DNA from 2 places in the Kitasatospora sp. NPDC024654 genome. Region 2 is predicted to be linked to the other one. Evidence: predicted binding sites of a transcription regulator. Region 2 holds the regulator's gene; the other holds the start of a gene.

Region 1 (15,456 bases), on a different contig from region 2:
ACCCGACGATCACCCTGGGCGTCCGGCACCCGCCAACCGCCTCCACGCTTCCAACGACCGTCACTCGAATGAGTTACGGGCCTCAGGGCCATATCCACCACTGTACGTGGCCGTCCCATTACCGATCAGCCGCATCGCGGGGCAGACACCGCTCTTTTGTGCTCATGGCGCGCGCCGGTCACCGGCCGCGCACGCCGGAGCACGGCCACGGACAGCCTCGAACCCGGGCGCGCCGACACTCCGGGCCACCCGATTGCCACGCCACCGCCCGCCGATTCTCATGCCCCGATCGTCCGTTTTAATAGCTTTTGTACGATCATTGACTGATGTGCAACTCTGTGGGTGACTTGTCCCGTGGGTCGCCGTAAGTCATATTTCCAGGTGTCCATCCCGACACCTCGAAGCCTCGCCGAACGGACGCCTTCACCGAAGGGAATGAGCCATGGCAGATTTCTCCCGACTCCCCGGCCCCAACGCGGATCTGTGGGACTGGCAGCTCTCCGCCGCCTGTCGCGGCGTGGACAGCTCGCTCTTCTTCCACCCCGAGGGGGAACGCGGCGCCGCCCGCAGCTCACGCGAGCAGAGCGCCAAGGAGGTCTGCATGCGCTGTCCGGTCCGTACCGAGTGCGCCGCCCACGCGCTGGCGGTCCGCGAGCCGTACGGCGTCTGGGGAGGACTGACCGAGGACGAGCGCGAGGAACTGCAGGGCCGCTCGCGCAACCGGCTGGTCGAAGTGCCGTTGAGCGTCCGTCAGTAGCAGAAACGTTTCTTCAGTGCGCCTCCGTGGTGCGGCGCATCAAGCACGCCCGGGCCGCCACCCGGCGAACCGGCTCAACGACCGGCCGCCACCGAGGCGAGCCGGTCGAGCATGAGCGCCACGGCCGGCACCTCGGCCAGATCCGGCAGGGTGAGCGCGACCACCTGTCGCACCGCGGGCCCGCCGGGCACGGCGTGCACCGGCACCGCCGCCACCCCGTCGTACCGCACCGCCGTCAGCGCCAGCCCCGGCAGCACCGCCACCCCCAGGCCGGCCGCCACCAGGCCCACCACCGCCGGGTAGTCGTCGGTCGCGAAGTCGATCCGGGGCTCGAACCCGGCTCCGGCGCAGAGCTCCACCAGGTGCCCGCGGCACTGCGGACAGCCCGCGATCCACTGCTCCCCGGCCAGCTCGGCCAGCTTCACCGGCTGCCCCTCGGTACGCTCCGCGAGCCGGTGCCCGACCGGCAGCAGCCCCACCAACGGATCGTCAAGCAGCGGGCGCACCACCAGGTCGGACCAGTCGCCCGCGGCCGCCGTCTCGGCCGCCGCCAGCACCGCCTCGGCCCGGGCCGCCCGGGTGCCGCCGTGAGCGGGCACGGCCGGCGGAGCCGCGCCGTCCGAGTAGCGGAAGGCCAGCGCGACCTCGCACTCGCCGCCGCGCAGCATCGCCAGCGACTCCGGCGGCTCGGCCTCCACCAGCGACACGCGCACCCCCGGATGGGCGCCCCGCAGCTGGGCGACAGCGGGCGGCACCAGGGTGGAACTCGCGGTCGGGAACGAGACCAGCCGCACCCGCCCGGCCCGCAGCCCGGCGATCGCGGCGACCTCCTCCTCGGCCGCGCTCAGCCCGGCCAGGATCCCGGTGGCGTGCTTGAGCAGCACCTCGCCGGCCTCGCTCAGCTGCATCCCGCGGCCCGCGCGGACCACCAGCGGCAGCTCGACCGCCTTCTCCAGCGCCTTCATCTGCTGGCTGACGGCCGGCTGGGTGCAGCCCAGCTCGCGCGCGGCGGCGGAGAAGGAGCCGGTCCGGGCGACGGCGCGCAGGACCCGGAGATGGCGAGCCTCGATCATGCGTCCGTTATAGGCCCTAGCCCGGCCGGGGCAAAACGCCGCCGGATCCCGAGGCCGGGAAACGGCCGAGGCCCGGCCACCCCCGCGGTGCGGGAGCGGCCGGGCCTCGGTGCGGTACCGGTACCGGCTCGCGTCAGTGCGAGTGGCCGTGGCCGCCGTGCGAGTGGCCGGCCTCGGCCTCCTCCTCCTTCTTCTCCACCACCAGGGTCTCGGTGGTGAGCAGCAGGGAGGCGATCGAGGCGGCGTTCTCCAGCGCGGAGCGGGTGACCTTGACCGGGTCGATGACGCCGGCCTTCACCAGGTCGCCGTACTCACCGGTGGCGGCGTTGTAGCCCTGGCCGGCCTCCAGCTCGGCGACCTTGGAGGTGATGACGTAGCCCTCCAGGCCGGCGTTCTGGGCGATCCAGCGCAGCGGCTCGGCCAGCGCCTTGCGGACGACCGCGACACCGGTCGCCTCGTCGCCGTCCAGGCCCAGGCCGCCGTCCAGCACCTTGGCGGCGTGCACCAGGGAGGCGCCACCACCGGCGACGATGCCCTCCTCGACCGCGGCGCGGGTCGCCGAGATGGCGTCCTCCAGGCGGTGCTTGCGCTCCTTGAGCTCGACCTCGGTGGCCGCGCCGACCTTGATCACGCAGACCCCGCCGGCCAGCTTGGCCAGGCGCTCCTGCAGCTTCTCGCGGTCCCAGTCCGAGTCGGTGTTGGCGATCTCGGCCTTGATCTGGGCCACCCGGCCGGCGACCTCGTCGGCCGCGCCGGCGCCGTCGACGACCGTGGTCTCGTCCTTGGTGATGGTGACCCGGCGGGCGGTGCCGAGCACGTCCAGGCCGGCCTGGTCGAGCTTGAGGCCGACCTCCTCGGAGATGACGGTGGCACCGGTCAGGGTGGCCAGGTCGCCGAGGATGGCCTTGCGGCGGTCACCGAAGCCCGGGGCCTTGACGGCCACCGCGTTGAAGGTGCCACGGATCTTGTTCACCACGAGGGTGGAGAGCGCCTCGCCGTCCACGTCCTCGGCGATGATCAGCAGCGGCTTGGAGGCACCGCCCTGCAGGATCTTCTCCAGCAGCGGGAGCAGCTCCTGGATCGAGGAGATCTTGCCCTGGTTGATCAGGATGTACGGGTCCTCCAGGACCGCCTCCTGGCGCTCCTGGTCGGTGACGAAGTACGGCGACAGGTAGCCCTTGTCGAACTGCATGCCCTCGGTGAAGTCCAGCTCCACACCGAAGGTGTTGGACTCCTCGACGGTGATCACGCCGTCCTTGCCGACCTTGTCGATCGCCTCCGCGATCAGCTCGCCGACCTGCGGGTCCTGGGCGGAGAGGGAAGCGACGGCGGCGACGTCGTCCTTGCCCTCGATCTCGCGGGCGACCGAGAGCAGGTGCTCGGTGACGGCGGCGACGGCCTTGTCGATGCCCTTCTTCAGGGCGGCCGGGCCGGCGCCGGCGGCGACGTTCCGCAGACCCTCGTTGACCAGGGCCTGGGCCAGCACGGTGGCGGTGGTGGTGCCGTCACCCGCGACGTCGTTGGTCTTGGTGGCGACCTCCTTGACGAGCTGCGCGCCGAGGTTCTCGTACGGGTCGTCGAGCTCGACCTCACGGGCGATGGTGACACCGTCGTTGGTGATGGTCGGGGCGCCGAACTTCTTGTCGATGACGACGTTGCGGCCCTTGGGACCGATGGTCACCTTGACGGTGTCGGCCAGCTTGTTGACACCGCGCTCCAGCGAGCGGCGGGCGTCCTCGTCGAACTGCAGGATCTTCGCCATGATTCCGTTTCCTCGGGATATCTGCGTCACGTGGACCAACAACCGCGCCCCGGGCCCCTGTCACGGGTCCCGGGGCGGGGCGAGGTGGCGGACCGTCAGCCCGCCGGGGCTTGCTTACTTCTCGATGATGGCGAGAACGTCGCGAGCCGAGAGGACGAGGTACTCGTCGCCCTGGTACTTCACCTCGGTGCCGCCGTACTTCGAGTACAGGACGACGTCGCCGACGGCGACGTCGAGCGGCAGACGCTGGCCGTCCTCGAAGCGGCCCGGGCCGACGGCCAGGACGACGCCCTCCTGGGGCTTCTCCTTGGCGGTGTCCGGGATAACCAGGCCGGAGGCCGTGGTGGTCTCGGCGTCGAGCGGCTGGACCACGATGCGGTCCTCAAGCGGCTTGATGGCAACCTTGCTGCTGGTGGTCACGTCCGAGCTCCCCTTCGGAGATTACGGGGTTGTCTAACAGGTAGGTGGGCGACGTCTGCGGTCTGCCGTCGCGGGGGTCAGACCGGTTCAGTCGCGTTAGCACTCCCCCTGGGGGGAGTGCCAGGAACGACCATAGGCGGCGGTTAGCACTCAGTCAACCAGAGTGCCAACGGCGCGCCCGACGTCTTTCGCCGGGCCGCTCGGCGCGGGACCGGAACCGGGACAATGACCGGGTGGAGACCGAGAACTTCGAGCGCCTGCTCACCGACCAGGGCCAGCTGCTGCTGGCCGAACTGCGCGACTACGCGCCCGGGCAGGAGCTGGCGTTGGCCACCCGGCTGCGCCGTGACCACCCGGCGGAGCTGGTCACCGCGGCGCTCGGGCAGGCCGCGCTGCGGCAGCGGGCGGCGGCCAAGTTCGGCGTGGACGCCGAACGGATGTACTTCACCCCCAACGGTGTCGAGCAGTCCACCCGGCGCAGCGTCGCCGAGTGGCGGGCCGGCCGGTTCGCGGCGCTCGGGGTGCGCCGGCTGGCCGACCTGTGCGCCGGCATCGGGGGCGACGCGATCGCCCTGGCCCGGGCCGGGATCTCCGTGGTCGCCGTCGACCGGGACCCGCTGACCTGCGCGGTGGCCGCCGCGAACGCCGCCGCGCTGGGCCTCGCCGAGCTGATCGAGGTGCGCTGCGCCGACGTCACCGAGACCGACCTGACCGGCTTCGACGCGGTCTTCACCGACCCGGCCCGGCGCACCTCGCACGGCCGGGTGTTCGACCCCGAGGCGTACGCGCCGCCGCTCAGCTGGGCGGTCGGCGCCGGGCGGGCGGCCCGGTTCGGCGCGCTCAAGGTGGCGCCGGGCATCCCGCACGAGGCGGTGCCCGAGGACGCCGAGGCGGAGTGGGTCTCCGACCACGGCGACGTCAAGGAGGCGGTGCTCTGGTTCGGCACCGACGTCGGCGCCGACCGGCCGCACCGGGCCACCCTGCTGCCCGGCGGGCACACCCTGACCGGCGGCCGGCTGCCCGACCCGCCGGTGCTGCCCGGCGGCGGGCGCTGGCCGGCGGCCGGGCAGGTCCGCCAGTACCTCTACGAGCCGGACGGCGCGGTGATCCGCGCCCACCTGGTGGCCGAGGTGGCCGAGCTGGTGGGCGGCACCCTGATCGACCCGCGGATCGCCTACCTGACCTCCGACCGGCTGGTGCCCACCCCCTATGCCCACGCGTTCGAGCTGACCGACGTGTTGCCGTTCCAGGTCAAGCGGCTCAAGGCACTGCTGCGCGAGCGCGGCGTCGGGACGGTCGTGATCAAGAAGCGCGGGGTCGGGATCACCCCGGAGGAGCTGCGCCGGCAGCTGCGGCCGAGCGGGCCGAACGAGCTGACCGTGATCCTCAGCCGGACCGACCACGGGCCGCTGATGATGCTGGGTCAGCCGGCGCGCGGCTGAGTTCAGCCGGCGGGAGCCTGTATGTAGTCCTCCAGGCGGGCCACGGCGAAGCCCTGCTCCTGGATCCGGCTGAGCAGCTCGCCGAACATCTGGGTCATCGTCTCGCCCTTGAGGTCCTGCGGACCGCGGAAGTGCGCCAGGATGATGTCGCCGGGCTTCAGCCTGTGGTCCCCCGTCTGGTACTGCATGTCGTGTATCTGCATGGTCTCCTGCCAGAGCACGACGGCGCGCGGGCCGCACTGCTGCACGGCGGTGTTGAGGTTGGCGCTGTGCGCGCCGTCGCCGTACGGCGGGCGGAACAGGAACGGCGCGCTGCCGTACTGCTGGGTGAGCACCTGCTGGTCGCCGCAGACCTCGGCCTTCTGCTGGGCGAGCGACTTGGTGCTCATCGCCGGGTGGTGCAGCGTGTGGTTCTGGACGTGGTTGCCGAGCGCCTGGAGCGGCTTGAAGTAGCCGTAGTCGTTCCTGATGGCGTCGTCCATCAGGAACATGGTGACCGGGACCTTCAGGTCGTTCATCATCTCGACGAACTTCGGGTCCTTCTCCGCGCCGTCGTCCAGGGTCACGAAGACCACCTTGTCGGTGGTGGGGATCGAGCTGATCACCGGAACCGGACCGGCGGCGGTCAGCTTGACCGGCTTGTCCACCGGGGCGGCCGGGGCCGGCGGCAGCGGCTGGAGGTTCCACTTCGCCCAGGCCGCGGCAGCGGCCACGGTGGGCGTGCCCGAGGCCGGGGCGGCCGGACCGGACGGCGCGGCGGACGGGGCCGGGGTCGGCGCGGCGCCGGTGCTCGTCCTGCCCCCACCACTGCCGCCACAGCCGCTCACTGCCGCGAGGACCGCCAGCGCCCCCACCGCAGAAACCTTTCGCCGGCTCCCGCCCCGCCTCGCCACCACGTGCTCCCCAAGCCCCTGTTTCGAACAGATTCTGGGGAGGAACGCTACCGCGCTTATACGATTTTCTCACTTGTGAAGGACCAGCGATGCGGTGGCCGGGCCAGCAGCCCGGCCGGCGGCTCCGGCACCGCGCCCGGCTCCACGCCCTCGGGCCACCAGCCGATCAGCAGCACCCGCTCGCCCGGAGCGCTGAACAGCTCGGCCCGCTCGGCGCCGGCCAGCGCCGCCAGCGCCGTCGCCTCGGCCCAGGCCAGCAGCTCGGCGCCGCGGCCGTCCGCCGCCCTGGCCTCCCACATCGCCGCCAGGGTCATGCCCCGCCGCCCAACTCGCGGTAGGCCTGGCCGTGCACGTCCCCGTGCGGATCGGAGACCGCGGGTACCGACACCTCGGTGACCGGGAGCGAGGAGTCGGCCGAGAGCTCGATCGCGGAGGGCGAGCGGTCCCGGCGGACCATCTCGGCGCCCAGCGCGGCCACCATCGCGCCGTTGTCCGTGCACAGGCCCGGGCGCGGCACCCGCAGCCGGATGCCGGCCTTCTCGCAGCGCTGTTCGGCCATCGCCCGCAGTCGGGAGTTGGCCGCGACCCCACCGCCGATCATCAGGTGGTCGACGTCGTTGTCCCGGCAGGCCCTGATCGCCTTGCGGGTCAGCACGTCGGTGACCGCCTCCTGGAACGAGGCCGCCACGTCCGCCACCGGCACCGGCTCACCGGCCCGGCGCCTCGCCTCCACCCAGCGCGCCACCGCGGTCTTCAGACCGGAGAAGGAGAAGTCGTACTCCGGGTCGCGCGGCCCGGTCAGCCCGCGCGGGAAGGCGATCGCCTTCGGGTCGCCCTCGCGGGCCATCCGGTCCACCACCGGGCCACCGGGGAAGCCCAGCCCGAGCACCCGGGCCACCTTGTCGAAGGCCTCGCCGGCCGCGTCGTCGATGGTCGCGCCGAGCGGGCGGACGTCGCTGGTGATGTCGGTGGTCATCAGCAGCGAGGAGTGGCCTCCGGAGACCAGCAGCGCCATCGTCGGCTCGGGCAGCCGGCCGTGCTCCAGCTGGTCCACGCAGATGTGCGAGGCGAGGTGGTTGACCCCGTACAACGGCTTGTCCAGCGCCCAGGCGTACGCCTTGGCCGCCGAGACGCCGACCAGCAGCGCGCCGGCCAGGCCGGGGCCGGCCGTGACGGCGATGCCGTCCAGGTCGCTGCCCTTGATCCCCGCGGTGTCCAGGGCCCGCTGGATGGTCGGGACCATCGCCTCCAGGTGCGCCCGGCTCGCGATCTCCGGGACGACCCCGCCGAAGCGCGCGTGGTCGTTGACGCTGGACGCCACCGCGTCGGCCAGCAGCGTGGTGCCGCGCACGATGCCGACGCCGGTCTCGTCGCAGGAGGTCTCGATGCCCAGGACGAGCGGTTCGTCAGCCATGCGGGGTTTCCTTCGTGTCGGGCTGCTCAAGGTCGTCCGGCTTCAGGTCGTGCCGGTTCGGGTCGGGGTGGTCGAGGCGCATCACCAGGGCGTCCACGTTCGCCGGCTGGTAGTAGCCGCGCCGGATGCCGATCGGTTCGAAGCCGAACCGCTCGTAGAGCCGCTGGGCCCGGATGTTGTCGATCCGGACCTCCAGCAACAGCTCCGCGCAGCCGCGCCGGGCCGACTCGGCTACCAGGTCGGCCAGCAGCAGCGCGCCGAGGCCACGGCCCTGGTGGGTCTCGTCGACGGCGATGGTCTGCACGTCGCTCTCGACGCCGATCGCCATCAGGCCGGCGTAGCCGACGATCCGGCCGGCCGGATCGGTGGCGACCGTGTAGTACCGGCTGCCGCCCGGATGGGCCTCGGCGAGTTCGGACCAGAACATGCCCGGGGACCAGGCGTCCTCCGGGAAGAGCCGCCGCTCCAGGGCCATCAGCGGCTCGATGTCCCACCAGCGCATCGGGCGCAGCGCGGTGGGCGGGCTCACCGCGGTCACGCCGGGAGCACCGCCTTGTAGCCGGCCGGCACCTGGGCGTCGGGCCGGCGCAGGTAGAGCGGGCGGGGCGGCAGCAGCTCGCGGCCGGCGGCCAGCTCGGTGACCGCGAAGTCGGCCAACGCGCCGGCCGAGACGTGCTCCGGGCCGCGCGCCTCCGGGAAGGTCCCGGGGTAGAGCAGCGCGCCGGCCCCGACCGCACCCGGCCGGACGGCCAGCTCGCCCGGGCGGTCCACCGCCGGACCCTCGACGCGGCGCCCCTCGGCGTCGTACGAGGCCCAGTAGACCTCCTTGCGCCGGGCGTCGGTGGCGACCGTGAACGGGCCGGTCACACCCTCGGCCCGGGCCTGGTGGGCGATCGCGTCCAGCGTGCAGACGCCGTGCACCGGCAGGCCGAGCGCGTGGCCGAGCGCGGCGGCGGAGACCAGGCCGACCCGCAGCCCGGTGTACGGGCCCGGGCCGACGCCGACCGCCAGCGCGGTCAGCCGGCGCTTGTCCACCCCGGCCTCGGCGAGCACCCGGCCGATCGCGGGCAGCAGCAGTTCGCCGTGGCGCCGGGCATCGATCTGGAAGGTCTGCGCCAGGACGGCCGTGCCGTCGTGGACGGCGGCGGTGACGGCGGGGGTAGCGGTGTCGAACGCGAGCAGCAGCACGGGTCCAGGTTAGAGGGTCGGCCGGGTCGACCTTTTGTCCCGGTACGGAACACACGTTCCCGACGGCGGGGAACGGGCCGGGGAACCTGGCACGATGAGCCCGACGGCCCTACGGATGGCGGGAGCACTCATGGCAAGGACGGGTCCTGGAGTCGTGGTCACCGGGCTGACCCTGGGCGCGCTCGGCGTGGTCGGCCTGCTCGCCGCGCAGGCGGACGGCGCGCAGAACCGGGCCGTCACCGACCAGGCGCAGAGCCGGGTGAGCAACCTCGCACCGGACTCGGCCACCCCCTCCCCCGGCGCCGCCGCCTCCCCGGCCGCCGTCCCCGCGCTGCCGGCCGGCTCGGGCACCGGGCGCCGGGTGGTCTACTCGGTGAGTTCGAAGGCCGTGTGGCTGGTCGACCCGAAGAAGAACCCACAGGTCCAGGCCGCCTTCACGGTCCAGCGCGGCTCGGTGGACCCGGCCCCGGGGACCTACGCGGTGTTCAGCCGGTCGGCGGAGACCACCGGCGGCGACGGCCGGCAGGTCGAACACGTGGTCCGGTTCACCCAGCTGGGCGGCGTGGTGATCGGCTTCAGCGCGGCCGTGGACGGCTCGACCCCGGCCGCCGACCCGACGGCCAGGACCGGCGGCATCCGGGAGACCCGGCAGGACGCTCAGTCGCTCTGGGACTTCGCCCCGACCGGCACCCGGGTCACCGTCGTCCCCTGAGCCTTCGCCTCGGCCTTCCCCTGCTGGGCCGGGGCCGGCTTCGGCGGGGTGCAGACCGCGGCGGCCGCCGCGTTGGCGGCCAGCAGTTCGCGCATGCCGACACCGGCAGTCGGCTCGGGACCGCGCTTGACGGTCTCTTCGGAGCTGGCGGTGCTCGACATGGCGCCTCCCTAGTTAGGCACACCTAACTGCAAAGACCATCCCATCACGCGCACCGCTCCGGCCGCAACATCTTGCCGACACGCTGTCGGGAAACCGCACCCAGGGGTGAACCGCACCTCAGTCGCGGTCCAGCGCGGCCAGGTCCACCCCGTCCCAGCGGCTGCCCAGCCCGGTCAGGGTGACCCGGCGGGGGTCGCCGGCATCCTCGGCCGAGTCGCTCGCGTCGTCCCCGACGGCCCGCTCGATCCGCACCTCCAGCCGCTCCTCGGCGAGCTGCTCGACCTTGCCCTCACCCCACTCGACCACCACCACCGACTCCGGCAGCGAGACGTCCAGGTCGAGGTCCTCCATCTCGTCCAGCCCGCCGCCGAGCCGGTAGGCGTCCACGTGCACCAGGGCCGGGCCACCGACCAGCGAGGGGTGCACCCGGGCGATCACGAAGGTCGGCGAGGTGACCGGGCCGCGCACGCCCAGTCCCTCCCCCAGGCCACGGGTCAGCGTGGTCTTGCCGGCGCCGAGCTCGCCGGAGAGCAGCACCAGGTCGCCGGGGCGCAACAGCCCCGCCAGCCGGCCGCCCAACCGGTTCATCCGCTCGGCGGTGGGGACGGTGAGAGTCGTGTACGCGCCCATGGTTCCTCTGTCCGGGATCGGTCGGTCCGAGCCCAACGGTGCCACATCGGGGGCGTGGAACGTCGACCCGTCCGGGCGAGGACGGGACGGGCGACGGTCAGTCGCCGTTCGGCAGGTCGCGGACGGCCGGTGGAACCGGGAGGGCCGCCCGCTCGGCGGCCCGCCGGAGCAGCGCGGCCAGCTCGCCGTTCACCCGTTCGGGCGCTTCCAGCATCACCAGGTGGCCGGTGTCGGGCAGCACCACCAGCCCGGCTCCCGGCAGCTCGCGGGCGATCGCCTCGCTGTAGACGGGCGGGGTGAGCAGGTCCTTCGTCCCGGCCAGCACCAGCGCCGGCAGGCCGGCCAGCGCCCGCAGCGCGGCGGTCTTCTCGTGCCCGGCGAAGACCGGGTAGAACTCCGCGACCACGTCGATCGGCGTGCTGTCCAGCAGCTGCTCGGCGAACCGGACCACCGCCGGATCGACGGCCTCGGAGCCGAACGAGAACCGGCGGTAGAGCACCCCGGCGAAGTCCGAGCCGACCCGCCGGGCCGCCTCCACCAGGCCGGTCTGGCTGCCCAGCAGCTTCACCACTCCCGGCCCGACCCGCCGCCAGAGCCGCGCCCCGGCCGGCGGCAGTCCGAAGGTCGCCGCGTCCCAGCCACCCGCCAGGGTGCCGAGCAGCGCGACCCCCAACACCCGGCCGCCCGGGTCGGCCCGGAACAGCTCGGGGTGTTGGGCGGCCAGCGCCATCACGGTCATGCCGCCCATCGAGTGGCCCACCAGCACCAGCGGCCCGGTCGGCGCCACCGCGTCCAGCACCGCCTTGAGGTCGGCGCCCAGCTGGTCGATGCTGGCCGGCTCGCCCGCGAGGTGGGAGCGGGAGCGCTCGGAGCGGCCGTGGCTGCGCTGGTCCCAGAAGACCAGCCGAAGGCCGGCCGCCCGGAACGCGGCGCGCTGGAAGTGCCAGGAGTCCTGGTTGAGGCAGTAGCCGTGGCAGAAGACCACGGTCAGCGGCGCGGCCGTGGCCGACTCCGAACCGTCCTGCCCCGGCTCGTCGACCTCGACGTACAGGCCGGTGCCGTCGGGCGCCGGAACGGTCCGGGCCCGGCCGCGCAGCGAACCGAACGGCGCCTCCGCGTCCAGCGCGGCGCGGGCCGCGCGGCGGGTGGCCCGACCGACCGTCAGCCGTTCGATGGCCACCCCGGCGGCGGCACCCGCGGCCAGGACACCGAGCGAGATGCCGATCAGCCCGGCCCGGCTCACCCCGCTGGTGGCCTGCTCGGCCGCCCGGGCGAGCGCCCGGACCGGGTTGCCGCCGACCGCGTCGGCCGGCTCGGTCATCCGGTGGCCCCGCCGACGTAGCGGCGCGGGACCCGCGGGCCGATCCGGGTGACGATCTCGTACGCGATCGTGCCGGCCGCCCGGGCCCAGTCCTCCGCGGTCGGCTCGCCCTGCTCGCCGGTGCCGAAGAGCAGCACCTCCTCGCCGATCCCGGGGGTGTCGCCGCCGAGGTCCACCACGAACTGGTCCATCGCGATCCGGCCGGCGGCCGTCCGCCACTTGCCACCGACCAGCACCGGACCGGCGTCGCTGGCGTGCCGGGGCAGGCCGTCCGCGTAGCCGACCGGGACCAGCCCGAGGGTGGTCGGGCCCGGGGTGGTGTAGTGGTGGCCGTAGCTGACGCCGTGTCCGCCGGGGACGGTCTTGACCAGCGCGAGCCGGGCACTGAGCGACATCACCGGGCGCAGCCCGAAGTCGGCCGGCGCGCCCACCTCGGGGACCGGCGACACCCCGTACATGGCCAGACCGGTGCGGACCAGGTCGTAGTGCGTCTCGGGGAGCAGCAGGGTGGCCGGCGAGTTGGCGATGTGCCGCACCTCGGGCCGGGCCCCGGCCCGCTCCGCGTACTCCAGCGCGGCCGCGAAGGCGTCCTGCTGCTGCCGGATGGACGGGTGGCCGGGCTCGTCGGCGGCGGCGAAGTGCGACCAGACGCCGACCACCTCGACCATCCCGGCGGCCTGCGCGCGCAGCGCGGCGTCCACCAACTCGGGCCAGTCGTGCGGCTGGCAGCCGTTGCGGCCCAGCCCGGTGTCCGCCTTGAGGTGGATCCGGCCGGGTACCCCGGTGGCCCGCACCGCGGCCAGCAGCTCGTCCAGTGCCCACCGGCCGCTGACCGAGACGTCCACGCCGGCCCGCAGCGCCTCGGCGAACGGGCCGCCCGGCGTCCACAGCCAGCAGAGTACGCGCGCCTGGTCCGGGCCGATGCCGGCCGCGCGCAGCGCCAGCGCCTCCTCGGGAGTGGCGGTGCCGAGCCAGCGGACGCCCGCGGCCACCGCCTCCAGCGCACAGCGGATCCCGCCGTGGCCGTAGCCGTCGGCCTTCACCACGGCCATCACGGCAGCGCCGGAGACCCGCTCGCGGAGCGCGGCCAGGTTGCCGCGGAGCGCGGCCAGGTCAATGGTCGCCTCGGCGCGTCGGCCCTCGGTGAGCAGGACGGTGGCAGTGTTCGCAGTCGTCATCCCGATCAGTCTCCCAGACCTGCGGTGCTTCGCCTCCCACCACCCTCGACCACTCCGCGCCAGGCGGCGGGCAGCGCCGCGGCGACCTCGCCGGCCGTGATGGGGGCACCGCCCCACGGCGGCGCGCTCGGCGGGTAGGACTGCTCGCCGCTCCGCTCCGGTTCCCACGGGTCGGTGACCAGGCGGCGGACCGGACCCGAGCCGGCGAAGACCCCGACGCCGCCGCCCGGTGACAGGGCCGGACGGTGCCGGACGGGCGCGGCCCGGCCCGGCTGGCCAGCGCTCTCGCCCGCCGCGGCCAGCCGACCGGCCAGTCCGTGCAGGTGGGCGGCGGCCGGTGCGGCGTCCCAGGGGTCCAGGCCGGCCGCCAGCAGCGCGCCGGCCAGGCCGGCGAGCACGTCCCCGCTGCCCGCGGTGGCGAGCCAGCCGGTGCCGGTCGAGTTCACCCGGACGGCCCCGTCCGGGCGGGCCACCACCGTGGTCGAGCCCTTCAGCAGCACCGTCGCGCCGTAACGGGCGGCCAGCTCGCGGGCGTACCGCAGCCGGGCCGCCGCGACCTGCTCCGCGGTCACCGCGCCGCCCAGCAGCCGGGCCGCCTCGCCGGTGTGCGGGGTGAGCAGGGTCGGCGCGCTGCGGCCGACCAGCGTGCCGGGTCCGCGCCGGGCCAGCTCGGTCAGCCCGTCCGCGTCCACCAGGACCGGCACCTCGGAGGCCAGCACGTCGGTCAGCGCGCCGGGGGCGTCGTCGCCGGAGCCCGGGCCGACCACCCAGGCCTGCACCCGGCCGGGGGTCAGCAGCACCTCGGGGTGGTGCCGCACCACCTCCTCACCCGGCCGGCCCTGGTAGCGGACGGCGCCGGCGCCGCCGTGCAGCGCGCCGGCCACCGCGAGCAGGGCCGCGCCCGGGTAGCGTTCGGAACCCGCGAGCAGCCCGAGCACACCGCGCCGGTACTTGTCGCTCTCCGCGCCGGGCCGTGGCAGCAGCGCGGCCACATCGGCGTGCTGCAGTGCCTGGACGGCGGCCGGCGGCGCGGTCATCCCGATCGGGACGAGCTGCACCACCCCGGCGTAGCCCGCGCCCGGGTCCACCAGCAGCCCGGGCTTGTACGTCCCCATGGTCACCGTCAGGTCGGCCCGCAGCGCCGCGCCCGGGACCTCTCCGGTGTCGGCGTCCACCCCGCTCGGCAGGTCCACCGCGACCAGCAGCCCGGTCCGTCCGGCGGACGCGTAGGGCTGCGCCGCGGGGCGCAGGCCGCCGCGCCCGCCGATGCCGACGATGCCGTCGAGAATGAGATCGGCGCGGCGGAAGTCGGCCAGGCCGACTTCCTGATCAGTGGTCACCTGACTGCCGGTGGCCCGCAGCGCGGCCAGCGCCGCCGGGTGCGCCTTGTCGGGGCTGAGCAGCACGGCGCTGACGGCGGCTCCGCGCCGGGCCAGCCGGGCACCGGCGAAGAGCGCGTCCCCGCCGTTGTCCCCGCTGCCGGCCAGCACCAGCACCCGGCTCCCGTAGACCCGGCCGCGTCGCTCCGTCAGCAACCGGGCGCAGCTGGCGGCGAGACCGGCCACCGCGCGGTCCATCAGCGGCTGCCCGGCCAACAGCGCCTCGGCGGCGCGAACCTCTTCGACGGTGTGTGCCTCACGCATACCTCGACGCTACCCCGCGCGAGGACGGCTAGCCTTCGGCGATCACCATCGCCGAGGCCACCCCGGCGTCGTGACTCAGCGAAAGGTGCCAGGACGACACGCCGAGCCGCTCGGCGCAGGCCGCCACCGTGCCGCGGATCGACAGGTGCGGTCGGCCGGCCGGATCCACCTGCACCTCGGCGTCGTGCCACTCCAGCCCGCTCGGCGCGCCCAGCGCCTTGGCCACCGCCTCCTTGGCGGCGAACCGCGCCGCCAGCGAGGCGATCCCGCGCCGCTGGCCCGAGGGCAGCAACAGCTCGTCCGGGGTGAAGAGGCGGTCGGCCAACGCCGGGGTCCGTTCCAGCGTGGCGGCGAAGCGGTCGATGGAGGCGACGTCGATACCCACTCCGATGATCATGGCGCCGACGATATACCGGTCCCCCGCGGCCGGGCCGCAGGGGACCGGGAACCTCCTACTCCACGGTGACCGACTTCGCCAGGTTGCGCGGCTGGTCCACCTCGTGCCCCTTGGCGGTGGCCAGCTCGCAGGCGAAGACCTGCAGCGGCACGGTGGACACCAGCGGCTGGAGCAGCGTGGGTGTCACCGGGATCCGGATCAGGTGGTCGGCGTACGGGACCACCGCCTCGTCGCCCTCCTCCGCGATCACGATGGTGCGGGCGCCACGGGCCCGGATCTCCTGGATGTTGGAGACGATCTTGTCGTGCAGCAGCGACCGCCCGCGCGGCGAGGGCACGACCACCACCACCGGCAGACCCTCCTCGATCAGCGCGATCGGACCGTGCTTCAGCTCGCCCGCCGCGAAGCCCTCGGCGTGCATGTACGCCAGCTCCTTGAGCTTGAGCGCGCCCTCCAGCGCCACC
Region 2 (15,456 bases):
CGAGGAGAGCTCGACGTCCTGGTTGAGCGCCATGATGATGCCACCCACGCACATGATCGGTGCGGCGACCATGAGCGTGAACGTCATCAGGACCAGCATCTGCACCTGCTGGACGTCATTGGTGGTGCGGGTGATCAGCGAGGGCGCGCCGAACCGGCCGAGCTCCCTCGAGGAGAAGCTCTGCACCTGGTCGAAGACCGAGGTGCGGATGTCCCGGCCGAGCGCCATCGCGGTGCGCGCGCCGAAGAAGACGGCGCCGATCGAGCAGAGCGCCTGGACCAGGGTGACCCCGATCATCACCCCGCCGGTCCGCAGGATGTACGAGGTGTCGCCCTTGACCACGCCGTCGTCGATGATGTCGGCGTTGAGCGTGGGCAGGTAGAGCGCGGCGATGGTGGAGATGAGCTGGAGCAGTACCAGCAGCGAGATGGGTTTGGAGTAGGGCGCCAAGTGGGCCCTGAGGAGTCGGATGAGCACTCGGAAACTCTCGTTGTCGGCAGGAGGTGTGCGCAAGCTCATTCTGGGTGAACCTCTTGCGCCGGTGGTCTTACGCCGGTGGCCCGATAACCCCTAGGCTGTCGTCAGCCCTTGTTACCAGCGAGTTAACAAGTCTGTCGGGCGGACCACCCCCACACCCGCTCGGCATCCACCCTCGGCCACCTGGTCCCCCGGAGGTCTCGTTGAGTTCAGCGCAGTCCCTGATCGGTACTGACACGATCGCCGGGCGCCCGGCCTCAGTAGCGCATCTGTTCTTCAGCAGGGTAGAGGCCACCCCTGACACCGAGGCGTACCGGTACCCGGTTCCGGTCGACGAGCACGCCGCCGACGGCGCCCCGGGCGCCGAGCAGTGGCGGTCGATGACCTGGGCGCAGACGGCCGTCAGGGTGCGGAACATCGCGGCCGGCCTGATGGCACTGGGCGTGGAGGCCGAGGACCGGGTCGCCATCGCCTCCTCGACCCGGATCGAGTGGATCCTCGCCGACCTCGGCAACATGTGCGCCGGCGCGGCCACCACGACCGTCTACCCGAGCACCAACGCCGACGAGACCGCCTTCATCCTCGGCAACTCCGGCAGCAAGGTGCTCTTCGCGGAGAACGCCAAGCAGCTCGACAAGGCGATCGCCGAGCGCGACCGGCTGCCGGCCCTGGCGCACGTCGTGCTGTTCGACGCGCCGGCCGAGCGGCCCGCGGCGGCCGGTCTGGAGGTGCTCACCCTGGCCGAGCTGGAGGAGCGCGGCGCCGGCCACCTCAAGGAGCACCCGGACGCGGTGGAGCGCGCGGTCGAGGCGCTCGACCGCGAGCAGCTGGCCACCCTGATCTACACCTCCGGCACCACCGGCCGGCCCAAGGGCGTCCGCCTGGTGCACGACTGCTGGGCCTACGAGGGGGTGGCCCAGCAGGAGAGCGGGATGCTGCGCTCGGACGACGTGCAGTTCATGTGGCTGCCGCTGTCGCACGTGTTCGGCAAGACCCTGATCTGCGGCCAGATCGCCACCGGCCACGTGATGGCGGTGGACGGTCGGGTGGACCGGATCATCCACAACCTGCCGGTGGTCCGCCCCACCCTGATGGCCTCCGCCCCGCGGATCTTCGAGAAGGTCTACAACGGCATCGCCGGCAGGGCCCGGACTGAGGGCGGCGCCAAGTACAAGATCTTCCTCTGGGCGGCGAAGGTGGCCCGGCAGCACGCCCGGGTCAGCCAGGAGAACCGGATCGCCACCGGCCGGGACAGCGTGCCGTTCGGGCTCGGGCTCCAGCACACCATCGCCGACAAGCTGGTCTATGCCAAGATCCGGGCCGCGTTCGGCGGCCGGCTGCGCGGCTCGGTCTCCGGCAGCGCGGCGCTGGCGCCGGAGATCGGCTACTTCTTCCTCGGGGCCGGGGTGCCGATCCTGGAGGGCTACGGGCTCACCGAGACCAGCGCCGGTTCCGCGGTCAACCCGGCCGAGGACGTCCGGATCGGCACGGTCGGCGTGCCGCTGCCGGGCACCGAGGTGCGGATCGCCGAGGACGGCGAGATCCTGCTGCGCGGACCGGGCGTGATGCGCGGCTACCACGAGCTGCCGGAGCAGACCGCCGAGGTGCTGGAGCCGGACGGTTGGTTCCACACCGGCGACGTCGGCGAGCTCACCGAGGGCGGCTACCTGCGGATCACCGACCGCAAGAAGGACATGTTCAAGACCTCCGGCGGCAAGTACGTGGCGCCCAGCGAGGTCGAGGGCAAGTTCAAGGCGCTCTGCCCGTTCGTCAGCAACATCCTGGTGATCGGCAACGGCCGCAACTACTGCACCGCGCTGATCTCGCTGGACGAGACGGCGATCATGCCCTGGGCGGCGGAGAAGGGGTTGCCGGGCAGGACGTACGCGGAGGTCTGCGCGGCGCCCGAGGTGCGCACCCTGATCGAGGGCTACGTGCAGCGGCTCAACGGTGAGCTGCAGCGCTGGCAGACGATCAAGAAGTTCACCCTGCTCCCGCGCGACCTGGACGTCGAGCACGGCGAGCTGACCCCGAGCCTCAAGATCAAGCGGCCGGTGGTGGAGCGCACCTACGCCGACGCGGTCACCGAGATGTACGCGGGCGCCAACGAGGCCTGAGTCCCGCCCGTTCGGTACGGCCGGCCGAGTCCGCCCGGTCGTACCGGACAATGGGGGCATGCCCTCCGCACTCCCCGACGGCGAACCCGTGCCGTCCGACGGCTCGCTGCCCGCCCACGCCCTGGCCGGAATCGGCGAGCGCCCGTTCGGTTTCTACCTCCACGTGCCGTACTGCGCGACCCGCTGCGGGTACTGCGACTTCAACACCTACACCGCCACCGAGCTGCGCTCCTCGGGCGCGGTGGCCTCGCAGGAGACCTACGCGCAGAACCTGGTCGCCGAGATCCGGCTGGCCCGCCGGGTGCTGGGCGAGGCCGAGCTCCCGGTCCGCACGGTCTTCCTCGGCGGCGGCACGCCCACCCTGCTGCCGGCCCGTGACCTGGTCTCCGCGCTGACGGCGATCCGCGACGAGTTCGGCCTGGCGCCGGACGCCGAGGTGACCACCGAGGCCAACCCGGAGTCGGTCGACCCGGCGTACCTGGCCGAGCTGCGCGAGGGCGGCTTCAACCGGATCTCGTTCGGCATGCAGAGCGCCCGCCCGCACGTGCTCGCGCTGCTGGACCGGCACCACACCCCCGGCCGGCCGGAGGCCTGCGTCGCCGAGGCCCGCGCCGCCGGCTTCGAGCACGTCAACCTGGACCTGATCTACGGCACGCCGGGGGAGTCCGACGACGACTGGCGGGCCTCGCTGGACGCCGCGATCGGCGCCGGCCCGGACCACGTCTCCGCCTACTCGCTGATCGTCGAGGACGGCACCAGGCTGGCCGCCCGGATCAAGCGCGGCGAGCTGCCGATGGTCGACGACGACGTGCACGCCGACCGCTACCTGATCGCCGAGCAGGCGCTCGCGGCGGCCGGCTACGCCTGGTACGAGGTCTCCAACTGGGCCACCACGCCGGCGGGCCGCTGCCGGCACAACGAGCTCTACTGGACCGGCGCCGACTGGTGGGGCGCCGGGCCGGGCGCACATAGTCACGTCGGGGGCGTGCGATGGTGGAATGCCAAGCACCCCGCGGCCTACGCGCAGGCGCTCGCCGAGGGCCGCACGCCGGGGCTGGGTCGCGAGGTGCTGGCCGCCGAGGACCGCCGGGTGGAACGGATCCTGCTGGAGCTGCGGCTGGTCGAGGGCTGCCCGCTCGACCTGCTCGCCCCGGCCGGCCGCAGGGCCGCCGAGCAGGCCCTGGCGGACGGTCTGCTGGCCGCCGAGGCCTTCGCGGCCGGCCGGGCCGCGCTGACCCTGCGCGGCCGGCTGCTCGCCGACGCCGTCGTTCGCGACCTGGTCGACTGACCGCGCTCAGCTGCCCGGCTGGGTGACGAAGTCGATCAACTCCTCCACCTTGCCCAGCAGCTCGGGCTCGAGGTCGCGGAAGGAGTTCACCGAGGAGAGGATCCGCTTCCAGGCGCCCGGGGTGTCCACCGGCCAGCCCAGCCGCCGGCAGATCCCCTCTTTCCACGACTCGCCGTGCGGTACCCGCGGCCAGCTGGCGATGCCCACGCTGGCCGGTTTGACCGCCTCCCACACGTCGACGAACGGGTGGCCGACCACGAGCACGGCCTCACCGGTCACCGCCGCGGCGATCCGCTGCTCCTTGGTGCCGGGCAGCAGGTGGTCGACCAGCACGCCGAGCCGCCGCCCGCCGCCCGGGGCGAAGTCGGTGACGATGGCCGGCAGGTCGTCGATCCCCTCCAGATACTCCACCACGACGCCCTCGATCCGCAGGTCGTCGCCCCAGACCCGCTCGACCAGCTCGGCGTCGTGCCGTCCCTCGACGTAGATCCGCGACTCGCGGGCCACCCGGGCCCGGGCGCCCGGCACCGCCAGCGAGCCGGAGGCGGTCCGGGCCGGGCGGTGCGGGCCCGGCGCCGCCCGGCCGGGCCGCACCAGGGTCACCGGCTGGCCGTCCAGCAGGAAGCCGCGCGGGACCAGCGGGAAGACCCGGTGCTTGCCGAACCGGTCCTCCAGGGTGACGGTCACCCCCTCGGCGGTCTTCTCGCAGCGCACCACCGCGCCGCAGAAGCCGGTGGCCGCCTCCTCCACCACGAGGTCGCGCTCGGCGGCCACCTCCGGCGCGGGCCGCTGTCGCTTCCAGGGCGGGGTGAGGTCGGGTCCGTACTGAGTGCTCCGCATAACCAGCGACTATAGGCAGCCTGACGCTCACTCCGGCCCGCCCGGCGCCGGCTCACAGACCCGGCGCGCCCCAGACCGGGAACCAGCGGCTGAGGTCGGACTCCACCCGCAGGTCGTTCCCCAGCATCGCCTTCACCTGCAGCTCCAGCGGGCTGTTGCGGCGCTCCCCGCCACCCGGCATCGGGGCGAAGGGGTAGAACGTGCCGCGCTTGTACAGGTACACCAGCGCCAGCGACTGCCCGGCCTCGTTGCGGAAGCCCACCAGCGAGCAGAGCAGCTGCGGCCCGAAGCCGTTCGCCTCCAGCTCGCTGTTGACCGCGTGCAGGTCGTTGACCAGCTCCGGCAGCTCCTCCGGGGCGTGCCGGGCGAGCAGCCAGGAGTACCCGTAGTCGTCCTGGCTGGCCTCGACCGGCACCCCGCCCGAGCCGGTGTCGGCGTCCAGCAGCGCCCGCACCTGCCGCTCGACCTCGCCGAACGCCCCGCCCTCGACGGCGGCGAAGCAGACCGACCCGCGCCCGGTCGGTTTGAAGCCGACGGCGGCCTCCAGGGTCAGGGCCGCGGACGGCACGCCGAAGAGCTGGTCGAGGTCCGGTCGGACCGGCTTGCTCCGGCCGAGCAGCGCATCCAGGAAACCCACGGTCGTTCCTTCCTCAGGTCGTTCTCAGGGGGGCTCAGCGTCCCAGCTCGGCCGAGATCTTGGCCAGCTGCTCCAGACGCTGCTCCAGGCTCGGGTGAGTGGACATCAGCTGGCTGGCCGCCTCCCGGGCGCTCAGCGCGGGGGCGAAGTAGAAGGCGTTGTACGGCTGCGCCTTGCGCAGGTCCTGGGTCGGAATCGCGGCGATCTGGCCGGTCACCTTGGTGAGCGCCGAGGCCAGCGCGCTGGGCCGGCCGGTGAGCTGGGCGGCGGCCCGGTCGGCGGCCAGCTCGCGGTAGCGGGAGAGCAGCCGGGTGAGCAGGAAGCTGATCGCGTAGACCACCATCGACACCAGCGGGATGAGGATCATCGCGATCGCGGCGGAGTTGTCGTTGTTGTTGTTCCGGTTGTTGCCGCCGCTCATCATCCCGCTGTAGAGCGCGATCCGGGTGATCGCGCCGGCCAGCACGCCGAGGAAGCCGGCCACCGTCATCACCGCGACGTCCCGGTGGGCGACGTGCGACAACTCGTGGGCGAGCACGCCCTCCAGCTCCTCCGGCTCCAGCCGGCGCAGCAGGCCGGTGGTGACGCAGACCACCGAGTTCTGCGGGTTGCGGCCGGTGGCGAAGGCGTTGGGCATGTCGTTGTTGGCGACCGCGACCCGGGGCTTGGGCATGTCGGCCAGTGCGCAGAGCCGGTCAATGGTGCCGTGCAGCTGTGGGTACTGCTCGGGGGTGACCTCGTGGGCGCCCATGGCCCGCTCGGTGATCTTGTCACTGAACCAGAACTGCGCCACGAACAGTCCGCCGGCGAGCAGCACCACGAGTGGCCAGGCCCCCCGCAGCAGCACGATCAGCACCCCGGTGAAACCGACGTACAGCAGCCCGATCAGGAACATGGTGGTGACCATCCGCCCGGTCAGACCACGGTCGGGCGCGAAGCGGGTGTGGGGGCCAGACGCCGACATGGTTGCTCCTCAGATCTTTCCGTCTAGAAACGCTATCGATGCTGCCACTTCGTCCGGTCGCAGGCACCACCCCTGCCGGGGCTTCCGCGCTCGCGCGTCGCGCCCGGTCCGGGCCCCGCCACGGGGCGGGCGCACCGGCCGGACGCGACGTGATCCGCGTGGCATCCCGGGCCAGGGCGTTCCTGCTGTCGGACCCGGGCCTTACACTGGCAGGTACCGTTCTGGCACTCTGCTGAGCAGAGTGCCAGAGCGATCAACCGACACCGCAAGGCCTGGCACCAGGACAACGCGCGAAGAGGGAGGTGCGTGCCATGTTCGACGAACCCGAGTCCGGCTCCCGACCGACCGGGCGCGAGTCGGCGTCCGACGGCCCGTCGGCCGCGAGGGCCGCACGTCCGTCCGGCGCCAGGCCCCCGATCACCCCGCGTGGGCTGGTCGAGTCGCACGGCGACATCCGTCCGCTGGACGAGCGCAAGCTCGCCGTGCTGCGGGCCATTGTGCAGGACTACGTGGGCACCGAGGAGCCGGTCGGCTCCAAGGCCCTGGTCGAGCGGCACAACCTGGGCGTCTCCCCGGCCACGGTCCGCAACGACATGGCCACGCTGGAGGAGGACGGCTACATCCAGCAGCCGCACACCAGCGCGGGCCGGATCCCGACCGACAAGGGCTACCGGCTCTTCGTCGACCGGCTGGCCGAGGTCAAGCCGATGAGCGCGCCCGAGCGCCGGGCGATCCGGCACTTCCTGGACGGCGCGGTGGACCTCGACGACGTGGTGGCCCGCACCGTCCGGCTGCTCGCCCAGCTGACCCGTCAGGTCGCGGTGGTGCAGTACCCGTCGCTGAGCCGGTCCACGGTCCGGCACGTCGAGCTGGTGCTGATCGCCCCGACCAAGGTGATGCTGGTGCTGATCACCGACACCGGCCGGGTCGAGCAGCGGGTGGTCGACTGCCCGGGCCCGGTCCGTGAGACCACCCTGGCCGACCTGCGGGCCCGGCTGAACGCCCGAGCCGCCGGCTGCCGCTTCCCGGACGTGCCGGCGCTGGTCGAGGACCTCCCGGCCTCCTTCGAACCGGCCGACCGGCCGACCGTCACCACCGTGCTCTCGACCCTCTTCGAATCCCTGGTGGAGCAGAATGAGGAGCGGATCATGCTGGCCGGCACCGCCAACCTGACCAGGTTCGGCCACGACTTCCCGCTGACCATCCAGCCGGTGCTGGAGGCCCTGGAGGAGCAGGTCGTCCTGCTCCGTCTGCTGGGTGAGACGGCGGACGCCGGGATGACCGTCCGGATCGGCCGGGAGAACGACTACGAGGGCCTGAATTCCACCTCCATCGTCTCGGTCGGTTACGGTTCGGGCGACGAGAGCGTGGCGAAACTGGGTGTGATCGGCCCGACCCGGATGGACTATCCGGGCACAATGGGGGCGGTGCGAGCGGTGGCACGGTACGTGGGCCAGATCCTGGCCGAGTCGTAGAGAAGCACCCACCTGCCGGATCCGGCAGGTGGCCGAGACCAGTCGCAAGCACTTCTACAGGCGGAACAAGCGGAGCATTTGGTGGCCACGGACTACTACGCGGTACTCGGCGTCCGACGGGATGCGGGGCAGGACGAGATCAAGAAGGCGTTCCGGCGCCTCGCACGCGAACTGCACCCGGACGTCAACCCGGACCCGAAGACGCAGGAGCGGTTCAAGGAGATCAACGCCGCCTACGAGGTGCTCTCCGACCCCGCCAAGCGGCAGGTCTACGACCTCGGCGGCGACCCGCTCTCGCCGAACGGCGGGGGCGGCGCGGGCGGCTTCGGCGCCGGCGCGGCCGGCTTCGGCTTCTCCGACATCATGGACGCCTTCTTCGGCGCCGCCTCGGGCCAGCGCGGCCCGCGCTCGCGCACCCGGCGCGGCCAGGACGCCATGATCCGGCTGGAGATCACCCTGGAGGAGGCCGCCTTCGGCACCACCAAGGAACTCCAGGTCGACACCGCGGTCACCTGCACCACCTGCAGCGGCGAGGGCGCGGCCCCCGGCACCTCCGCGCAGACCTGTGACATGTGCCGCGGCAAGGGCGAGGTCTCCCAGGTCACCCGGTCCTTCCTGGGCCAGGTCATGACCTCCCGCCCCTGCCCGCAGTGCCAGGGCTTCGGCACGGTCGTGCCGACCCCGTGCCCCGAGTGCGCCGGCGACGGCCGGGTGCGCGCCCGCCGCACGCTCACCGTCAAGATCCCGGCCGGTGTGGACAACGGCACCCGGATCCAGCTGGCCGGCGAGGGCGAGGTCGGCCCCGGCGGCGGCCCGGCCGGCGACCTCTACGTCGAGATCGCCGAGACCAACCACGCGGTCTTCCAGCGCCGCGGCGACGACCTGCACTGCACGGTGACCATCCCGATGACCGCCGCGGCACTCGGCACCCAGGTGCCGCTGCAGACCCTGGACGGCCTGGAGGAGGTCGACATCCGGCCCGGCACCCAGTCCGGCCAGTCGATCCCGCTGCACGGGCGGGGCGTCACCCACCTGCGCGGCGGCGGCCGGGGCGACCTGATAGTGCATGTCGAGGTGCAGACGCCCACCAAGCTCGACGTCGAGCAGGAGGAGCTGCTGCGCCGGCTCGCGGTGATGCGCGGCGAGGAGCGGCCCTCCGGCCACTTCGCGCCCGGCCAGCAGGGGCTTTTCTCGCGCCTGAAGGACGCGTTCAACGGCCGCTGAACCGCTTGACCGGGATGGCCGGCCGACCCGTCGTCGGCCGGCTGCCCCGGCTTCTCCCCCAGAGAACCCACTTCCAGGAACGCCCATGACCGCGCCCGTCTTCGTCGTCGACACCGCCCGGCTCGCCGCCGCGACCCCCGGCACGGTGGTCCGGCTGGACGGCGCCGAGGGCCGGCACGCCGCCGCCGTCAAGCGGCTGACCGCCGGCGAGGCGGTCACCCTGACCGACGGCCTGGGCCTCGGCGGCGACGGTACGGTCAGCGTGGTGCACGGCAAGGACGCGCTGGACGTCACGCTCGACGTGCTGCGCGCGGAACCGGGGCCGAGCCCGCGGATCGTCGTCGTGCAGGCGCTGCCCAAGGGCGACCGGGGCGAGCTGGCGGTGGAGACCATGACCGAGGTCGGGGTGGACGTGGTGATCCCGTGGTCGGCCTCCCGCTGCATCACCCAGTGGAAGGGCGACCGCGGCGCGAAGGCACTGGCCAAGTGGCGGTCCACCGCGCGCGAGGCGGGCAAGCAGGCGCGCCGGCTGCGCTTCCCCGAGGTGCGCGAGCCGATGACCACCCGACAGCTCGGCCCGCTGGTGGCCGCGGCGGCCTTCGCCGCGGTGCTGCACGAGGAGGGCGCCGAGCCGCTGGCCACCGCCGAGCTGCCCGGCGGCGGCGACCTGGTGCTGGTGGTCGGGCCGGAGGGCGGGGTCGCCCCCGAGGAGCTGGCCGCCTTCGCCGAGGCGGGCGCCCGGCCGTACCGGCTGGGCCCGTCCGTGCTGCGCACCTCCACCGCGGGGGTGGCCGCCGGCGCGCTGCTGCTGGGTCGCACCGGCCGCTGGTCCTGAGCCCGAGCCGCCCCACCCGTCGTTCGCTGTCAAAGAAAGCCCTCCGGGCCGCGGCCGTCGCGCATACCCTGACGCCGTGACGGAACCCGTGAGCACCTCCGCCGGCGCCTACCTGCGCCACCCGCACCTCCACGGCGACCTGCTGGCCTTCGTCGCCGAGGACGACGTCTGGCTCGCCCCCCTCGATGGCGGCCGGGCCTGGCGGGTGACCGCCGACCGCTTCCCGGTCGCCCACCCGCGCTTCTCGCCGGACGGCCGCCGGCTCGCCTGGACCTCGTACCGGGACGGCTCGGCCGAGGTGTACACCGCGCCGGTGGACGGCGGCCCGGCCGAGCGGCTCACCCACTGGGGCTCCGCCGGTCAGGGCCTGGTGCGCGGTTGGACCCCGCAGGGCGAGCCGGTGGCGATCACCTCCGCCGGGCAGGCCACCCCCCGCCGGACCTGGGCCCACGCCGTCCCGCTGGACGGCGGCGAGCCGCGCCGGCTGCCGTACGGTCCGGTCGGCGGGCTGGCCTTCGAGCCCGATGGCGACCGCGTGCTGCTGCTCTCCGCCTTCAGCCGGGAGCCCGCGCACTGGAAGCGCTATCGCGGTGGCACCGCCGGGAAGCTCTGGATCGGCAGCCCGGGTGGGGGAGGGTTCGTCCGCCTGCACGCCGAGCTGGACGGCAACCTGGACTCCCCGCTCTGGCTCGGCGACGGGCCCCACCGAGGAGCGAGGATCGCCTTCCTCTCCGACCACGAGGGCACCGGCCGGCTCTACTCCAGCCTCCCCGACGGCTCCGACCTGCGCGCCCATGCGCGGGCGGACGGCTTCTACGCCCGCAACGCCGCCACCGACGGCACCCGGGTGGTCTGGCACAGCGCCGGCGACCTGTGGATCCTGGACGACCTCGACGCCGCGACCCCGCGCCGGCTGGACGTCCGGCTCGGCGGCCCGCGCACCGGCCGCCGCCCGTACCCGGTGGCCGCCGCCGGCCGGCTGGAGACGGTCAGCCCGGACCGCACCGGCCGGGCCGCCGCCGTGGTGGTCCGCGGCACCGCGCACTGGCTGACCCACCGGGAGGGACCGGCCCGGGTGCTGGACGAGACCCCGGGCACCCGGTCCCGGCTGGCCCAGGTGGTGCCGCCGACCGGCGAGGGCACGGCACAGGGCGCGCTCTGGGTCACCGACGCAGCCGGCGACGACGCCCTGGAGTACGCCCCGGACGCGCTGGGCCCCGAGCGTCGCCGGCTGGCCGCCGGGCAGCTCGGCCGGGTGCTCGGGCTGATCGTCTCGCCGGACGGCAAGCGGGCCGCGGTGGCCGCGCACGACGGCCGGGTGCTGCTGGTCACGCTCTCCGACGGCGCCGTGCGGGAGCTGGCCCGCAGCGCGGACGGCGAGGTCAGCGGGCTGGCCTTCGCACCGGACTCGGCCTGGCTGGCCTGGTCGCAGCCGGCGTTGAGCCCCTGGTCGCTGCGGCAGATCATGCTCGCCGACCTCACCGGGGGCACCGTCAGCGAGGCGACCCCCCAGCGCTTCGTGGACACCTCGCCGGTCTTCACCGCCGACGGCAGGCACCTGGCCTTCCTGTCGGTGCGCAACTTCGACCCGGTCTACGACGCGCACACCTTCGACCTCGGTTTCCCCGGCGGCGCCCGCCCGTACCTGGTCACCCTGGCGGCGGACACCCCGTCGCCGTTCGGGCCGCAGCGGGCCGGGCGGCCGGCCGAGGGCGAGGACCGCGAGGAGAAGGCCGCCGACGGCGAGGAGGCGGTGGTCACCACCACCGTCGACCTGCCCGGCCTGGCGGACCGGATCGTTCCGTTCCCGGTCGAGGCCGGCCGGTTCGGCAGCCTGCGCGCGGCCCGGGACGGCGTGCTCTGGACCAGGCTGCCGCTCCTCGGCGAGTTGGGCGACGAGGCCGCCTCGCTGGACGACGAGCGGCCCGGCCCGGTGCTGGAGCGCTTCGACCTGCGCAAGCTGCGGCTGGAGCAGCTGACCGACAGCGTCGACACCTTCGCGGTCAGCGGCGACGGCAGCCGGCTCGCCGTGCTGGACGGCGCCGAGCTCCGGATCGTCCCCGCGGACCGCAAGCCCGGCGAGGACGACGAGACCCGGGTCGACCTGGAACGGTTGCGGGTCACCGTCGATCCGGCGGCCGAGTGGCGGCAGATGTTCGACGAGAACGGCCGGCTGATGCGGGACAACTTCTGGCGGGCCGATCTGGACGGGGTCGACTGGGCCGGCGTCCTGGACCGCTACCGCCCGCTGGTCGACCGGCTCGGCTCGCACCACGACCTGGTGGACCTGCTCTGGGAGGTGGTCGGCGAGCTGGGCACCTCGCACGCCTACGTCTCCCCACCCGGCTGGGGCACCGAGCCGGCCCGCCGGCAGGGGCTGCTCGGCGCGGACCTGGTCCGGGACGGCGGGGAGTGGCGGGTCGCCCGGGTGCTGCCCGGTGAGTCCTCCGACCCGCGGGCCCGCTCGCCGCTGTCCGCGCCGGGCGTCGCGGTCCGGGCCGGGGACGCGCTGCTCGCGGTCGACGGCCGCCCGGTCGACCCGGTCCGCGGACCGGCTCCGCTGCTGGCCGGCACCGCGGGTCGGCCGGTGGAGCTGTCGGTCCGCGGCGCGGACGGCACGGTCCGCCACGCGGTGGTGGTCCCGCTGGCCGACGAGGAGGCGCTGCGCTACCACGACTGGGTGGCCGGCCGGCGCGCCGAGGTCCGCGAGCGCTCCGGCGGACGGCTCGGCTACCTGCACGTGCCGGACATGCTGAGCGCCGGCTGGGCCCAGCTCCACCGCGACCTGCGGGTGGAGATGGCCAAGGAGGGGGTGCTGGTCGACCTGCGGGAGAACCGCGGCGGCCACACCTCGCAGCTGATCGTCGAGAAGCTGGCCCGCCGGGTGGTCGGCTGGGGCCTGGCCCGCGACGTGGCCACCCCCGAGGTCTACCCGGCGGACGCCCCGCGCGGCCCGGTGGTGGCGCTGGCCAACGAGTTCTCCGGCTCGGACGGCGACATCGTCAACGCCGCGATCCAGGCGCTCGGGATCGGCCCGGTGGTCGGCACCCGGACCTGGGGCGGCGTGATCGGCATCGACTCGCGCTACAGCCTGGTCGACGGCACCGGCGTCACCCAGCCCAAGTACGCGACCTGGATCGAGGGTTACGGCTGGGGCGTGGAGAACCACGGGGTCGACCCGGACGTCGAGGTGTCGATCGGGCCGCACCACTGGGCGGCCGGGGAGGACCCGCAGCTGGTCGAGGCGGTCCGGATCGCGCTGGCCGCGCTGGCCGAGCGGCCGGCCAAGGCGGCACCGCCGCTCCCGCCGCCGGGCCCGCGGCGCTGAGCCCGCCGGCCGGCGCCCGGCGGTCCGCCCGCGAGCGGACCGCCGGGCGCCGTCCGGTAGTTTGGCGGCACGTCACACCCCTTGTCCGTCATCCCTCCTGGAGCCCGACCGATGGCCGACCTGCCCGACCCCGACTGCATCTTCTGCAAGATCGTCACGCGGGACATCCCGGCGACCGTGGTCCGCGAGACCGACCGCACGCTGGCCTTCCGCGACATCAACCCGCAGGCCCCGACGCACGTCCTGGTGGTCCCCAAGGCGCACTACCCGAACGCCGCCACCCTGGCCGCCGCCGACCCGGAGCTGGCCGCCGCGGTGCTGACCGAGGCGGCCGAGGTGGCGGCCGAGGAGAAGATCGCCGAGTCGGGTTACCGGCTGATCTTCAACACCGGCGCGGCCGCCGGCCAGACCGTCTACCACGCGCACGTGCACGTGCTCGGCGGCCAGGCCTTCCACGAGGGCCTGGTCTGATCCGGTGACGCAGCGCGAACTCGTCGTCCTCGGTACGGCCAGCCAGGTGCCCACCCGGCACCGCAACCACAACGGCTACCTGCTGCGCTGGGACGGCGAGGGGGTGCTCTTCGACCCGGGGGAGGGCACCCAGCGGCAGATGCTGCACGCGGGCGTCTCGGCCACCGACCTGACCCGGATCTGCGTCACGCACTTCCACGGCGACCACAGCCTGGGCCTGGCCGGCGTGATCCAGCGGATCAACCTGGACCGGGTGCCGCACCCGGTGCACGCCTACTACCCGGCTTCCGGGCAGGCCTACTTCGACCGGCTGCGGCAGGCCACCGCGTTCCACGAGACGGTCGAGCTGCGCCCGCACCCGGTCGCCGGGCCCGGCCCGCTGGACGCCACCGGCGCGCCGTTCGCGCTGGAGGCGGTGCGGCTCTCGCACCCGGTGGAGTCCTTCGGCTACCGGCTGACCGAGCCCGACGGCCGCCGGCTGCTGCCCGAGCGGCTGGCCGTGCTCGGGCTGCGCGGCCCGGCGGTCGGCCGGCTGCAGCGCGAGGGCCGGCTGGAGCTGGCCGGCCGGACGGTCACCCTGGACGAGGTCAGCGAGCCCCGGCGCGGCCAGCGGTTCGCCTTCGTGATGGACACCCGGCTGTGCGACGGGGTGGCGGCGCTGGCCGAGGGCGCCGACCTGCTGGTGGTCGAGGCGACCTTCCTGGCGGCCGAGGCCCACCTGGCCGAGGAGCACGGCCACCTCACGGCCGGCCAGGCCGCCCGCGCCGCCGCCGCGGCAGGGGTGCGGACCCTGGTGCTCACCCACTTCTCGCAGCGCTATCCGGACCTGGCCGGGCACCTGGCCGAGGCTCGGGCGGAGTTCGACGGTGAACTGGTGCTGGCCGAGGATCTGGCCCGGATCCCGCTGCCGCCCCGGCGCTGACCGGACGCGGCAGCAAAAAAGGTGGCGCCGGCGGGTCCGCTGTCGCACCATCGATCAGGCCGCGCGACACCGGCGAACACCTGCGCGGCGTACCCTGGTGGCCTCGGAAACCGACCGAGTGGCCACCCCGAGACCACGGATGGGATGAGGCAGGCCTCAGCGCCGACCCATGAGCGAACCGATGAGTGACACCGCACAGTCCCGCACCCAGGGCACCAACGGGTTCAGCGCCCGGATCGTGATTCCCGAGAAGCACCCGATGGTCACCCTGCTCGGTGCCACCGACTCCCTCCTGCGAGTGATCGAGCGCTCCTTCCCCGAGACCGACATCCACGTCCGGGGCAACGAGGTCACCGCGACCGGCGACCGGGCCGAGATCGCCCTGGTCGAGCAGCTGTTCCGCGAGATGATGCTGGTGCTGCGGACCGGCCAGCCGCTGACCGAGGACGCCGTCGAGCGCTCGATCGCGATGTTGAAGGCCAACGCGGGCAACCCCGACGGCGCCGGCACGAGCCCGTCCTCGGTCTTCACCGCGAGCATCCTCTCCAACCGCGGCCGCACGATCCGGCCCAAGACGCTCAACCAGAAGAGCTACGTCGACGCGATCGACAAGCACACCATCACCTTCGGGATCGGCCCGGCCGGCACCGGCAAGACCTACCTGGCGATGGCCAAGGCCGTGCAGGCGCTGCAGGCCAAGGAGGTCAACCGGATCATCCTGACCCGCCCGGCGGTCGAGGCCGGCGAGCGGCTCGGGTTCCTGCCCGGCACCCTCTACGAGAAGATCGACCCGTACCTGCGCCCGCTCTACGACGCGCTGCACGACATGATGGACCCGGACTCGATCCCCCGGCTGATGGCCGCCGGGACCATCGAGG

Evidence for each region. Region 2 encodes HrcA, which represses chaperone genes, less so after heat shock. Its sites were predicted from a motif close to TTNGCACTCNGNNNNNCNGAGTGCNAA; they were not measured.
Region 1: the regulator HrcA is predicted to act here: its motif matches at 4,156-4,182, upstream of groES (co-chaperone GroES).

The regions. Positions count from the first base shown of each region.
Region 1 covers NZ_JBVHLF010000003.1:36,339-51,794, reverse strand. The annotation lists gene ACZ38L_RS02695 (WhiB family transcriptional regulator) at 443-757, shown strand; gene ACZ38L_RS02690 (LysR family transcriptional regulator) at 832-1,830, opposite strand; gene groL (chaperonin GroEL) at 1,964-3,592, opposite strand; gene groES (co-chaperone GroES) at 3,707-4,012, opposite strand; gene ACZ38L_RS02675 (class I SAM-dependent methyltransferase) at 4,246-5,454, shown strand; gene ACZ38L_RS02670 (polysaccharide deacetylase family protein) at 5,457-6,308, opposite strand; gene ACZ38L_RS02665 (hypothetical protein) at 6,404-6,646, opposite strand; gene tsaD (tRNA (adenosine(37)-N6)-threonylcarbamoyltransferase complex transferase subunit TsaD) at 6,658-7,761, opposite strand; gene rimI (ribosomal protein S18-alanine N-acetyltransferase) at 7,754-8,263, opposite strand; gene tsaB (tRNA (adenosine(37)-N6)-threonylcarbamoyltransferase complex dimerization subunit type 1 TsaB) at 8,296-8,949, opposite strand; gene ACZ38L_RS02645 (hypothetical protein) at 9,080-9,661, shown strand; gene ACZ38L_RS02640 (hypothetical protein) at 9,607-9,822, opposite strand; gene tsaE (tRNA (adenosine(37)-N6)-threonylcarbamoyltransferase complex ATPase subunit type 1 TsaE) at 9,941-10,453, opposite strand; gene ACZ38L_RS02630 (alpha/beta fold hydrolase) at 10,551-11,774, opposite strand; gene alr (alanine racemase) at 11,771-12,952, opposite strand; gene ACZ38L_RS02620 (NAD(P)H-hydrate dehydratase) at 12,958-14,595, opposite strand; gene ACZ38L_RS02615 (holo-ACP synthase) at 14,624-14,992, opposite strand; gene glmS (glutamine--fructose-6-phosphate transaminase (isomerizing)) at 15,048-15,456, opposite strand, start outside.
Region 2 covers NZ_JBVHLF010000012.1:61,627-77,082, forward strand. The annotation lists gene ACZ38L_RS10145 (ABC transporter ATP-binding protein) at 1-477, opposite strand, end outside; gene ACZ38L_RS10150 (AMP-dependent synthetase/ligase) at 681-2,594, shown strand; gene hemW (radical SAM family heme chaperone HemW) at 2,653-3,882, shown strand; gene ACZ38L_RS10160 (DUF3097 domain-containing protein) at 3,889-4,722, opposite strand; gene pspAB (PspA-associated protein PspAB) at 4,775-5,359, opposite strand; gene htpX (zinc metalloprotease HtpX) at 5,394-6,323, opposite strand; gene hrcA (heat-inducible transcriptional repressor HrcA) at 6,635-7,798, shown strand; gene dnaJ (molecular chaperone DnaJ) at 7,880-9,022, shown strand; gene ACZ38L_RS10185 (16S rRNA (uracil(1498)-N(3))-methyltransferase) at 9,108-9,857, shown strand; gene ACZ38L_RS10190 (S41 family peptidase) at 9,934-13,185, shown strand; gene ACZ38L_RS10195 (HIT domain-containing protein) at 13,297-13,656, shown strand; gene ACZ38L_RS10200 (ribonuclease Z) at 13,661-14,578, shown strand; gene ACZ38L_RS10205 (PhoH family protein) at 14,760-15,456, shown strand, end outside.